DNA from 3 places in the Paenibacillus sp. W2I17 genome. Region 3 is predicted to be linked to each of the others. Evidence: riboswitches for the same ligand, from Rfam matches in the RefSeq annotation. Region 3 holds a riboswitch; each other region holds the start of a gene.

Region 1 (4,738 bases), 280 kb from region 3:
TCCTTATAAGGAATATTCAACAGAGCTTTTTGCATTGAAAGATCGGTTTGTATTTGTGGATTATAAAAATAAGCGAATCAAGCTATATTCATCTTCAGGTAAATTAATTGCTGAGAAGGCATATCTGCCAGTATCATATCCCAATATGGCTTTGGATGGCACAAGTTTGATGTTTAAATCTGAAAAGAATGACGAAGATGAACTAGAACTAATTATTATGGACACAAGCAACCTGAACGTTTTGTACACCTACAAAAATGACGAATTTGATCTTAATGATGAACGTCTATTTCTCAATAACACAACGGGTCTGTACATCCTAAGCGACGAAGGTCGTACCTTAGTTAGCACTCAGTTAATTAAATAGCATAATCAGAAGCATCAGAAGAGGAATATCATCATGTTGATGTTAACGCTAAATCACACTAAAAAAAGCCCTCATCAATCCAGTTAATGGATCGTGAGGGCTTCTTCATATTTAGTTGTATCTCTAGCGGGTACAACCCTACATCAAGTCTTTTATTTCCGCCATTTCTTCGCAAGTGCACCAATCTGATGTGGCGTAGTACGGCAGCAGCCGCCAATAATTTGCGCGCCCGCAGCAACCCACTGTTCCGAAGCATCACTCATGCTGCCACATGTACCCTGTCCGCTCCACGTCTTCGTTGCCGCATCGTATACTTCTCCCGAGTTCGGATACACAATAACAGGTTTATCGCTGGTACGGCTCAAAATACCCACTGCTTCCGTCACCACTTCCATGGGAGCACAGTTCAGGCCAATCGCCGCAATCTGCGGATCGGAGCCAAACTTCTGTGCACATACCTCAAGCGGTGTGCCCTCGCTGATGCTTGTCCCGTCTTTTAAAGAAAAAGATAACCAGGCATACGCATGAGGAAACTCCTTCAGTAAATCAACCAGCACCTGTGCTTCCTGCAAGGAAGGAATCGTCTCAAACGCCAGAATATCTGCACCCGCTTCAAGTAGCGCCACCATACGCGGACGATGAAATGCGACAAGCGTCTCATCCGACACGCCGTAATGTCCCACATACTCTGAACCATCCGCCAGATAGGCGCCATACGGTCCAACGGACCCGGCAATAATTGGACGTGGACGAAGACGATCTCCTTCGCGATCTACTGTACGATCTGTTATATTCTCCTCGTTCTCCACGTTCTGGGAAAGTACCGAAGGAGCTCCTACAAGCTGACCTGTCGAGCTTTCTCTCCCTACTAAATCACTCTGCACTTCTGTCCACACGTCATCTCTCGCCTTTGCAGCCAACTCCACCGTCTTGCGGATCAGCTCCAATGCTGCCTGTTCATCAATCCCTCTCTTGCTGAAGCCATCCACCGTCGCCTGATAACTGGATGTAATCGCACAATCGGCTCCTGCTCGAAAATAATCTGCATGGACCTGAACGATAACATCCGGATTCTCAAGCAACACACGAGCCGACCAGAGCGGATCATCCAGATTACATCCATGCTGTTCGAGTTCCGTTGCCAGCGCTCCATCCAGAATCATGACCGGATGTTCACGCAGGATCTGTTCTATGGAGTTAGTCTGTTGTGCTTGCGTCATGTACTTGTCCTCTTTTCTTATTCACACGTTCTGTCAGATAATAAGCAGCGTAACATACTGCGATAAACGGAACCCCACAATACAGCGCAATTCGCTGTGTCGGGTCAAAGGCAATACCTATGCATGAAGCCAGGCATAATATAAATGAAACAATCGGTACCACCGGATAGAATGGTGTGCGGTAGACCAGATCTTTGACCGCATGTCCTTCCCGGATATATTGTCTGCGGAACATGTATTGGGAAGCACTGATACTCATCCATACCGCAACGACAGCCAGACCCGAAATGGAAACCAGCGTAATATACACCGTACCTGGCGCAATAATACTGGACAGCAATGCCAACGCACCACCCACCATACTAATCAGAAGTGCATTCAGCGGCACCCCGCTTTTGGTCAATTTGGCAAACCACGGAGAGATCGTTCTTTTGTCAGCCAGAGACCAGAGCATACGTGAAGATGCATATAGGCCTGAATTGGCAGCAGAGAGAATCGCCGTCAGAATAACAAAGTTCATAATGTCTGCTGCATAGGGTACACCCACCCGTTCCATTACCGCTACAAACGGACTTTCCAGTACACTGGCATCCGACATGGGCAGCAAGGCCGACAAGATAATAATCGTTCCGATGAAGAAAATAACCAAACGCCACAGCGTTGTATGAATAGCCTTCGGTATCGTCTTTTCCGGGTTCTCCGTCTCACCGGCGGCAATGCCGATTAACTCGGTGCCTGAGAAGGCAAAGTTTACAGCAAGCATGGTCATCAATATCGCTGTAGCCCCATGAGGGAACCACCCGGATGCGGTAATATTCGATAGAAATGGAGCCGGTTCCGAATCCGCCATGGGAATGATACCAAACATGGCTGCGCCACCGATGATAATGAAGATTACGATAGTAACTACTTTTACAGATGAGAACCAGAACTCGGATTCCGCAAATAATTTCACCGTTAATGCATTAAACAGAAAGATCATCAGTGCAAAGAGGGCGCTCCATATCCATACGTTCACCGATGGGAACCAGCGCTGCATCAGCAATCCGGCGGCTGTGAATTCGGAGCCAAGCGCAACAGTCCAGGTTAACCAGTATAACCAAGCCACCGTGTAGCCTGTTGCCGGTCCGATATATTTGGCTGCATAACTATGAAATGCTCCCGTCTCTGGCATATGAACAGACAGTTCACCAAGACAGAGCATCACCAGATATACAACAATGGCTCCGATCAGATAGGACAGAATGGTTCCCAGTGGTCCCGCTTGCTGAATGGTGTAACCTGAACTGAGGAATAATCCCGTTCCAATGACTCCTCCGAGAGAGAGCATGACCACATGCCGTGCCTGCATTTTCCGCTGGAAATGCCCTTTGTCGTTGTTGTTCTCCATACCTGCTGCTCCCCTACTTCTTCATCCAGAAAAAACAAAAAAGACCCACTCTGCCTAAAGAGTGCGCCGTTACTGACAAATAAAAACAAACGCTCCTATCTATCAGGCTTTCACCCGCTGGAATTAGCACAGTATCCTTCAGATCTGTTGCTGAGGTTTCTAAGGGCCAGTCCCTCCACCTCTCTGGATAAGAAAATGATTTTTTACTAATATAGCGATCTATCATGAATGTGTCAACATTTAAATCATAAATGACACACCTCGCTATTCGGTGGAAGATCCCGGATTGGTAATGGTCATCTTCACATCGTACGTGATTGGCACGGTACTAAAAATGTTGTCCCAGTCATCTTTGACTTTCTTCCATGTTTTGGGTTCTTTGATACGCAAGCTATCCCGAAAATCCGCAACATCTACTTTATAGGTATGCTGAAGTTTGTATAACACCTGTCGAATCTGTTGTTCGGCCAGTTCAGAAAATTCTTTTTCTAGTTCTCTAAGATAATCCCCTTTTTCCTCTCTTTCGGGAGAACGCCAATCTTCCATCAACCAGCCTTCGGATTCGACCTTTACATGGAATGAAATGTCATTACCAACCACCTTGGGAATTACTTTTGTTTTCTTCTTCTTCATTTCGTATACAACGGTGAATCCCGCTTTGTTGTAAGTCTTCAAGACGCCTCCTTTTTCTTTAGGCTTGATCCACGATAAACCTTCCAGATCCGTTTGACTTAGTTCTCCAATAAACTTAGTTGTTTTTCCATCGAATATGCTGCCACCTGAGAACTTGCCCTCTCCATTGGAGTACAGTACATTCTGGAGCAAGAAACTGGAACCAGATTGCATTTGGGCATCTAATTTGGAGAGCAAAACGGGATCCAGGATTTTGTTGGACAAGTACGAATTACCGGTAATACCTGTTAGATAAAATGCTGGAATCCGGGAGGGATCATCTGAAGTCAGGACATCCACGGCACGATGATGACTTATCAGTACCAGACAATTTGGACGAATATCGTTATCCCGAAGTACAAAATCAAGCAGCTGGTCCAGACCATACTTTTTGGCAATATCCTTGGAGACAACGATAACCTTCAGATGATGTCCGATAAGTGGACGATCTCGCCTTAGTGCAAACTGACGAAAGATTTGCAGCAAGGAATCTCCAGTAAGCTGTTCATTGGAATAGGACGTCTTTCCAGAAGCAGGTGAACCGGATTGTCCGCTCTGTTTACTGTTGGAACTGCCCGGAGCAATCTGCACGGTAGCCGTTATATAATTATTCTTTGGATACGTTCCTCCCTGAGCAGCGATGTCCTTCTCAAATTCTGTTTCTTTAGCGATATCGATCCCGAGACCAACATAGACACTTAGTTCCTCGATCTCCCTACTGCTCCAGCATCCGGATATTAACAGAAGGACCGACAAAGCAAAGGCTACACGTAAAAGCATAAAAAAACGAATCATGCATGTTTGCCTCCTTTTTTGCGAATCAGACTTGTAATCAGCAGCAACAAAGGTAAAGTGGCAAATAAAATCACGGATGAGTTGCCCAACATATCACCCAGTGCAAAGGTTTCGTCCACGGTTTTCGGCATCAATGCCGTTAGATATATCAATGGCAGAAGGGCGTACATAATGACCTTGATCTTCTTCGTACGAAACAAATCCCGAATCCCTACCGAAGCACAATAGTGTGTGATCGTGAAGCTGGAGAATATCTGCATAATCCAGATGACCAGTAGCAAGGATTCAAACCGT
Region 2 (4,738 bases), 3.2 Mb from region 3:
TCAGGCCAATCACAACAAAATAGCTGTATTTCCAATTAAGCTCTGGCATATTCGTAAAGTTCATGCCGTATATACCGGTAATGACCGTCAGCGGCATGAAGACCGTGGTGATGGCGGTAAATACACGCATGATCTCATTCGCCCGGTTTGCAATACTGGATTGGTAGGCTTCTCGCAAGTTGCCCATCAGGTCGCGATAAGTCTCAAAGGTTTCAGATATTTTTACAGCATTCTCATAGATGTCACTGAAATACTTTTGCAGTTGATCATCGATGAGACGCAGATCTTTTTTGTTCAGGGTGTTAATGACCTCTTTCTGAGGTCCAAGCACTTTTTTCAGCCACAGAATCTCACTGCGCAGCCCGATAATTTCATTCAGATGTGACTTTTTGGTGTGCATCAGAATGTCTTCCTCAAGCTTCTCGATCCGTGCTTCAATTCGGTCACCTACGGTGAAATAATTATCAACAATCAAGTCAACCAGCAAATACAGCAGACGATCCGGTGTACTGATTTCCTGTTCCCACAGGATTGGTTTCAGTGTGCGCAATTCGCTGACCTTTTGCTTGGTAACACTAATAATGAAATGTCTGCCGAGGAATAAGTTGACCGCACGTAGAAATATCTCTTCATCATCGAAACGGATGCTATTAATCACAATAAAATAATGGTTCTCATAAATTTCAATCTTCGGACGTTGTTCTTCGTCACTGAGACAGTCTTCCACAGCCAGATCATGCATCAAGAACAGCGGCTGAAGTACCGCCAAATCGTCTACGTCTGCATCAATCCAGTAAAATCCTTCCGCTGGTGGAGTCAGCGCCTGCTGAATGTCGTCCACCGGAATAAATACACCGTTGTTTACCAACCGGATTTTCATCGTTAATCTACTCCTTCTGCACCCGCCAACTTGGCGGATATTATCATTATGGGCGCAAAAAGAACAAATCAGCCGGTCGGCAGCGGAGCCTGGAGATCAGGGCTGCGTTCACTATATAATCAAACGGAAGTCACGTCCCGCTGCCGGCATGCTGATGTCAATTCTCTATGCAGTTTGTCGGAATTCGGCTGCCAGTCAGGCCTCGGGTCGCCATCCATTTAATATGTCACCTCTCACATAAGGGTTTATAACACCTTGTTTAGTATACCGCTGGTACAAGGTGCTTTCAAGCGCAAAAATGTGTCTATTTCGCGCCCTGAGGCAGTGTATGACAATGGATGATGAACGGTTCCGATCTGGGAAGCACACATCGAACTGCATCTTGACGTGAGGGCATTAATGTAATAAAGTAGACGGTGAACCATATTTAATTACAATCTAATACAGCGAAATCTTATCAAGAGTAGGTGGAGGGACTGGCCCGATGAAACCCGGCAACCGGCGGTATACCGCACGGTGCTAATTCTTGCAGCGACTAAGTGTCAAGTGGCACTGTTGTAACTGAGAGATGAGAGAGGCGCATATCTTTTTTACATATGACCTTTCTCGAAATCCGAGGAAGGTCTTTGTTATATGCCCCGACTTCTCAGCAGTGATTTTCGCTAAGGAACTTGAGGTTGTTTGTAACGTTGGATGAAAGAGCAATTCAATGTTTTTACAAGCTCAAGGCAGTCTATAACTGTATTGATGTGAAGACATCAAGCCAGGGGTGGCTGCATCTATCTATGCACAAGGAGGAGTTAGACTTACTATGCCAATCAAAATACCCGATACTCTGCCAGCAAAAGAAGTACTTGAAGGAGAGAATATCTTCGTCATGGATGAAACTTCTGCATATCAGCAGGATATTCGTCCACTCCGTATCGCTATATTAAACCTGATGCCCACAAAGGAAACGACCGAAACACAATTGCTTCGTCTGGTGGGAAACACGCCTATTCAGGTGGATGTCGTTCTCGTACATCCCAAATCCCATACGTCGAAGAATACGTCTCAGGAGTATCTGGATCTGTTCTATAAAACCTTCGATGAGATTGAGCACCGCCGTTTCGATGGAATGATCATTACGGGTGCCCCGGTGGAACAGATGGATTTCGAAGACGTGAACTATTGGAATGAAATCCAGGAAATCTTCGAATGGACCAAAACCAATGTGACTTCAACACTCCACATATGTTGGGCTTCCCAGGCAGGTTTATACCATCATTTTGACGTGCCCAAGGTTGCACTGGATGAAAAGTGTTTTGGCGTTTTCCCACATACCATTAATAAACCTCATGTTCCGTTGTTGCGTGGATTCGATGAAGTATTCAACGTTCCACATTCCCGTCATACGGAAGTGAGACGCGAAGATATTGAAAAGAATGAGAATTTAGAGATTTTGGCTGAATCCGAGGAAGCGGGTATCTTCCTGGTTGCTACCAAAGACGGCAAACAGATTTTTGCCACAGGACATGCCGAGTATGACCCGTTCTCATTAAAGTGGGAGTATGACCGGGATGCAGCCAAAGGGTTGGATATCGCATTGCCTAGACATTATTATCCGAATGACGACCCTTCCCGTGTGCCACCGGCTACTTGGCGCGCTCATGCCAACTTATTATTCTCTAACTGGCTCAATTACTATGTGTATCAAGAAACACCTTACGATATTGGCCCGCAAATCTAATCGAGATTACAGGAGGATGCAGCAATGGAAGACAACAACAAGTTGAAAATCGAAAGCCGCTTAGCACAAATTGGGTCCATCAATGAACCGGTAACAGGCGCCATTAACTTTCCGATCTATCAATCCACTGCGTTTCGCCACCCGAAGCTTGGACAAAGCACTGGGTTTGATTATATCCGTACGACTAATCCAACCCGTAAAGTATTGGAAGAAGCCGCCGCAGCGCTGGAGTCCGGTGATGCAGGGTTTGCCTGTAGCTCGGGAATGGCCGCGCTGCAAACGATCTTTGCCATGTTTGGTCAAGGGGATCATCTGATTGTGTCGCTGGATCTGTATGGTGGAACCTATCGTCTGCTGGAACGTATTCTGTCCCGTTTCGGCGTAACTGCAAGTTATGTGGACACGAATGACCTTGCAGCACTGGAGAAGGTTCGTCAGCCGAATACCAAAGCTGTATTTATTGAGACACCAACCAATCCACTGATGATGATCACCGATGTGGAAGCCGTGGCTTCCTGGGCGAAAAGTTACAACTTGTTGACCATTGTTGACAACACGTTGTTGACTCCATTTTTCCAACGTCCGATTGAACTGGGTGCCGATATCATCATTCATAGCGCTACCAAATATCTGGGTGGACACAATGATGTGTTGGCCGGACTAATCATTACCAAAGGTGAGGCGTTATCTGCAGAGATGGCGTTCCTGCATAATTCCATTGGAGCGGTATTATCTCCAAGTGACTCCTACCAGTTGATGAAAGGTATGAAAACGCTGGCTCTTCGTATGGAGCGTCATGAGCACAATGCACTTACTATTGCTAAATACTTGCTTGAGCACCCAGCGGTGGTTGAAGTGTATCATCCAGGCCTATCCGATCATCCGGGCTATGAGATACAGAACAAACAATCCACGGGTAATACAGGTATCTTCTCTTTCAAAGTGAAGGATGCACGTTATGTTGAACCGTTGCTGCGTCATATCAAACTCATTGCTTTTGCCGAAAGTCTCGGCGGAGTTGAATCACTCATGACTTATCCGGCAGTCCAGACTCATGCGGATATTCCGCTTGAAATTCGTGACGCCGTAGGTGTGGATGACCGTCTGCTCCGGTTCTCCGTGGGCATTGAACATGCGGATGATCTGATTGCAGATCTCGGCAATGCTCTGACAGCTGCACAGCAGGAAGTGGAAGGAGGCGTGCACTCATGAGTGAGTCCAACAATAAGCCCAATTCCCAGTTGAAATTTGATACCAAATTGCTCCATTTTGGCGATGAGATTGACAAAACCACTGGAGCCTCCAGTGTACCGATCTATCAAGCATCAACCTTCCATCATTTTGATATCTTCAATCCGCCTCAGCATGATTACAGTCGTTCGGGTAATCCGACACGTCAGGCTTTGGAAGATTACATCACATTGCTGGAAGGCGGTGCACGAGGCTTTGCCTATTCTTCGGGGATGGCTGCGATATCAAGCGTGTTCATGATGTTCTCCGCAGGGGATCACATGATTGTAACGGAAGACGTATATGGAGGTACGTATCGTTTGCTTACTTCCATATTAAGCCGTATGCAGATCGAGACAACCTTTGTAGACATGACCAATATAGATGAAGTAAAAGCGGCACTCAAGCCAAACACCAAGGCAGTTTATATGGAAACACCGTCCAACCCTACACTTCGTATTACGGATATCGCTGCCGTAACTGACTGGTCCAAGGAACATGACCTGATCACGATTCTGGATAACACCTTTATGACACCGTACTATCAGCGTCCAATTGAGCTTGGTGTGGACATCGTCGTACATAGTGCTACGAAGTTTCTCGGAGGTCACAGTGATGTACTGGCAGGGTTAGCCGTTGCTCGCACGGAATCACTTGGCGTACAACTGAAACAGTTGCAAAATGGACTTGGAACTGTACTCGGGGCACAAGAATCCTGGCTTCTGATGCGCGGGATGAAAACCTTGGGGGCTCGCATGGCTCATAGTGAACGGAGCACAGCCAAACTGGCGGCATGGCTTAATGAGCGCAGTGATATTACCGCTGTCTTTTATCCTGGACTGGAGGATCATCCGGGCCGCGAGGCACATGAGCGCCAGTCCACAGGATATGGAGCTGTC
Region 3 (4,738 bases):
GTGTTACAGAAACGAGGTTGAATCCACGTTCTTTATTCTCTGTGTCCAGATAAGGTTGGTGCTGGAAGAAGTTTGCATCCAATTTTTTATCAGCAAGTTGCTGGTTGGGTTGTACATAGTCATTAAACGTAACGACTTGCAAACGAATACCTTGTGCTTCCAGTTCAGGCTTGATGCTTTCCAGGATCTCTGCATGTGGTGTAGGTGAAGCTCCAACTTTCAATTCAACTGTGCGTGGTGCACCTGCTGAATTGTCTGCGCCGCTATCGGCGTCCTTATTGTTCCCGCAAGCTGCGAGAACCGCAATCAGCATAAGGCTAAGTAGAGCGAAAGACCATTTTTTCATGTGTAAAACCCCTTCTCTAATTATTTTTTCATGTGGCGTCCGCATTATTGCATATCCATCATGTTATCTATGTGTTATTTCCTGGTGAAAAATGTAACCAAGCGATCTCCAGCCATCTGGAGAATTTGCACAAGAATGATCATCGACACTACGGATATAATCATGATTTCATTCTGATAACGGAAGTATCCATAGTTGATCGCCAGTGTTCCCAGACCTCCACCACCAACCATGCCCGCCATCGCCGTATAGGAGACAAGCGTAACGATGGTGATCGTTATACCTGCAAGCAGTCCAGGCAGTGCCTCAGGCAGTAACACCCGTCTTACAATCTGTCTGGTCGATGCGCCCATCGCCTGTGCAGCCTCAATGACACCCCGATCAACTTCTCGCAACGTCGTCTCCACCAATCGAGCAAAGTAAGGAGCTGCTGAAATAACTAAAGGTGGTATAACGCCTAATACTCCTGTAGCTGTACCGACGAGTATACGAGTGAATGGAATAAGAGCAACAATCAATATGATAAATGGGACTGAGCGCAAAATATTAACAATCAGAGATAGTATCGTGTACACTGCCCGTGACTTGATCGAAGCAGATCTAGCCGTCATGAACAGCAGAACTCCGAGCGGTAAACCTAAGATAACGGTAAACAAGCCTGATACACCCAAAATTTGCAGTGTCTCAATGGAGGCTTTACCAACCTCTTCCCAGCGAACTGTTGAAAAATCCATCTAGCGAAGCACCTCCACATCAAGTCCCTCTGCGGTTAATTCTGATATCGTCCGATCAATCGCAATGGAATCACCCTCGAACCGAACGGTCAGCTGTCCATAAGGAACCTGTTTAATCGTAGAGATTGTTCCTTGCAGGATGGCAAAATCCACGCCTGTCTTACGTACCGTTCTGGACAAAATCGCTTCATACGTTTTGTTACCCAGAAAAGATATCTTCACAAGTTTGGAAGCAGCACCTGCCTGCAATTCAACGCCTGCATTCGCCAGAGCCGTCTCTTCCAGGGCAAGTCCAGCTTCATGGTCACGCATCATGAAGTCCCGCGTAATCGCATGTTGCGGCTTCAGGAACACTTCTGTTACAGGTCCTTGTTCCACAATGCCGCCTTGATGAATAACAGCCACCTTGTCACAGATGTTCTGAATGACATGCATCTCATGTGTAATCAGCACAATCGTAAGGTTGTACTTTTCGTTAATGTCGAGCAATAACTTCAGGATTGAATTTGTCGTCTGCGGATCAAGTGCTGAAGTAGCCTCATCACAGAGAAGTACATTCGGATCACTCGCAAGTGCTCTCGCAATCCCTACACGTTGTTTCTGTCCACCCGATAATTGAGCCGGATATTTGTTGCTATGGTGCTCCAGACCAACCAGATTGAGCATTTCCTTCACTTTGCGATCAATGGCTTCCTTGGGTGTATTCACAAGTTTTAGTGGAAAAGCTACATTGTCATATACCGTTGCCGAGGATAACAGATTAAAGTGTTGAAAAATCATCCCGATTTTGCGTCTCTGTTGCTGCAATTCGGTTTTGCTCAGTTCAGTCAGGTTGATTCCGTCAACCCATACCTCACCCTCCGTAGGCCGTTCCAGCAAATTAATACAGCGAATCAATGTGCTTTTGCCCGCTCCGGAATGGCCAATCACTCCGTAGATTTCACCCTTTTGGATGCTCAAATTCAGCTCGGATAACGCTCTTGTAGACTTTGCCCCTTTGCCGTACGTTTTCGTTAAACCTTTTAATTCAATCAATCGCACTTGCCCCTTTCCAACCACCTACATGTATCTTTACCCGATCTAAAGGAAAACTCCCCCTAAAGTACAAAAAAAGAGCCCTATGCAGATACAAAGAGGGCTCTTCACGTGAAAGAATATACCTTCTCATCTGCCAAAATCGTGTCTTGCACCATTTTGTAGGAATTAGCACCTAACATCTATAACGAATGATACATGTATCATGTCGTTACAAATCGGTTGCCGGGCTTCATCGGGCCTGTCCCTCCGCCGCTCTCGATAAGAAATATGTTGTTGTAGGATTTTATAAGTTCATGTAGTTTATGCTTTATAATGTGAACGTAACTTGCGAAATATCAGTTATATCCGTTTAACATTCGATTGAAACTCAGTATATTCCAAGTATTCCGATTTGTCAAAGGGAATTATTTCTTTTCCATATTTTGTTGATATAACTATAAGAGGCTGTTAACGTTTCACAGACCATATCTACGCCCTGACGCATTTCCTGCACATGCTGATTCAGATCCTCCAATTTCACTTTACCTTGCAAGGTCTGGTGTAACTGCCACAGGTCATCGTGCATTTCTGAGTTCATGTAGTGAATTTCCATATTACGTCGTTTGCGCAGCTTGCTCATCGGTTCACGATAAGAGTCCTTGATCTGTATTAATTGCAATGCAAGATCATGATGCTCCCTCGCATAGTCGAACTGCCTTAACACCGTAAAATAAGAAAAATGCGCTTTGGTATTTGAAGTATTCAACTGGAATATTTCATTTAATACCGTGCCCACTTTATCCAGAATGGCAAAGCAGCGGATAAAGCCATCTTTGTAGAAATACACATACCGTGCATACTCGGCTTTTTCAGTCGGCGTCATCTCATCCGTTGAACCTGCAACGACCTTTTTGCGAAAATGAGCAGCAGCGAAACAGCTTTGCTCCAGTTCATCCAGTGAGGAGATGAGTCCCTGGGTCCACACATACAGTTTCCGATAATCATGCGTGGGATCATGGTCCACATGCATTTGTCGCTGAAATAACTCAAGCGTATGCGCCATGGCGTCCATCGCTGCCTTCAATTTACCTTCGTTTATACGTGGCTTTTCCCCCAACAACGTTCGCAGCATATCTAACCTCCTCTTTTCCAAATCAACAAGAATTCATCACCGTAAACGTAACACATCATCCATTCCGTGTAATTGCCGCTTGCCATAGGTTGCCCTGATCCCCCTGACATCAAACAAAGTCCACCTGTCCAATGATGTACATCACTGGATGGTGGACTTTCATATTTAAAAACGATTAACCGGGCGATACAGCTTGTACACCAGGAAACTCATATACGTTAAGACTCCGAACAATATGGCGATATCCAGCATATGTGCAAGAGCTACGAACATGTATACTTCCGGACGGTTCATTGTCACCATCATGAAAATACCAATGACTACTTGCATCAGAATAAGAACAACGGATACCACACCCAGAGTACGCATTTCCTTGTTGTCCGGATGATTACGGTAAGCGAAGTGACCCAGGATTGCAATAACAATCACGAGCGACGCAGCTGCTGCACGGTGAGCAAAAGCAACTGCTACCCCACCCGAAAGCTCAGGAATAATCTGACCGTTACAGAGCGGAAATCCGGAACATCCGCCGGCAGAATCCGTGTGACTCACAAATGCACCCGTGTATACCACGAGATATGTGTAAATGGTGGAGAACCAGACCAGATTCCTGAATTTTTTGCTAACCCGAGGGTATTTATTCAGTCGCTCCAATCCGCCATCTTTGGCCTCTTGCCTTATGCCCAGCGCCATCATTAGAGAACTGGCAAAAGCAATCAGTGCAAAGCCAAAATGCAGTGCCATGACTGCTGAAGATTGGGAGAAGACAACTGCAAATGCCCCCATGATTCCCTGGACGATAACAAATACCAGAGTTAAGAAAGAAAACAATTGCAGGTCACGGCGTGACTTGCCAAACCGCAGAAAAGCGACAAACGAGGCAATGGACAACAGTCCAGCCAGTGCACTTACAGCGCGATGGGAATATTCAATAAGTGAAGCCACAGTATGTGCCGGAACGAGTTTTCCGTTACATAAAGGCCATTCTGTTCCGCAGCCAAGGCCTGATTCCGTTTTGGTTACGATGCCTCCACCAAAAGTGGCCAGAAACATGACAAGACAGGTTAATACGGTTAACCATTTAAACAAAGTTAAGTGTTTCAATTTTTTCTCACCCGCTGTTGGTTTAAGATGGCGAAGAATATTCTTCGCTTGTTTCGGTACTTTGACACTTATTTCACAACTAAATTCATTATACCGGATAAAATGTTCATTGACGTCGCGCTTTGTGACAAAATGTTAACGTCTGGTGAAATAATGACCCGTAGGTCATTGGAGTTATGTAATTGAGGGATATGCCAGTTGAATTGTGTCTTAAACAGAATCCTGAACACACAAACGCCATTTCCCTATTTCAAGAGAAATGGCGTTCTTTTTATTATACCCTTTTACAACATGAACCTGTCATACTTTTATATAAGTTCAATGAAACATTTACACAATAACGGAGAGGACAGAAATAGCCTGAAGAAGCGGAGCTAAAAGCTTTCTGAAAGAAAGCTGCATCGG

The links. A riboswitch is a leader RNA that binds a small molecule or an ion and turns the genes downstream of it on or off. The one in region 3 is predicted to bind S-adenosylmethionine.
Region 1: another riboswitch for S-adenosylmethionine. It lies ahead of mmuP (S-methylmethionine permease); the one in region 3 lies ahead of QF041_RS26045 (methionine ABC transporter ATP-binding protein).
Region 2: another riboswitch for S-adenosylmethionine. It lies ahead of metA (homoserine O-acetyltransferase MetA); the one in region 3 lies ahead of QF041_RS26045 (methionine ABC transporter ATP-binding protein).

What each region holds. Positions count from the first base shown of each region.
Region 1 is NZ_JAUSXM010000001.1:5,536,735-5,541,472, reverse strand. It holds gene QF041_RS24665 (outer membrane protein assembly factor BamB family protein) at 1-367, shown strand, start outside; gene mmuM (homocysteine S-methyltransferase) at 520-1,587, opposite strand; gene mmuP (S-methylmethionine permease) at 1,565-2,977, opposite strand; SAM riboswitch class I at 3,070-3,171, opposite strand; gene QF041_RS24650 (Ger(x)C family spore germination protein) at 3,242-4,444, opposite strand; gene QF041_RS24645 (GerAB/ArcD/ProY family transporter) at 4,441-4,738, opposite strand, start outside.
Region 2 is NZ_JAUSXM010000001.1:2,654,798-2,659,535, reverse strand. It holds gene corA (magnesium/cobalt transporter CorA) at 1-880, opposite strand, end outside; SAM riboswitch class I at 1,332-1,455, shown strand; gene metA (homoserine O-acetyltransferase MetA) at 1,692-2,609, shown strand; gene QF041_RS11580 (PLP-dependent transferase) at 2,634-3,821, shown strand; gene QF041_RS11575 (trans-sulfuration enzyme family protein) at 3,818-4,738, shown strand, end outside.
Region 3 is NZ_JAUSXM010000001.1:5,818,844-5,823,581, reverse strand. It holds gene QF041_RS26055 (MetQ/NlpA family ABC transporter substrate-binding protein) at 1-346, opposite strand, end outside; gene QF041_RS26050 (methionine ABC transporter permease) at 421-1,080, opposite strand; gene QF041_RS26045 (methionine ABC transporter ATP-binding protein) at 1,081-2,115, opposite strand; SAM riboswitch class I at 2,242-2,383, opposite strand; gene QF041_RS26040 (Cthe_2314 family HEPN domain-containing protein) at 2,513-3,229, opposite strand; gene QF041_RS26035 (COX15/CtaA family protein) at 3,395-4,333, opposite strand.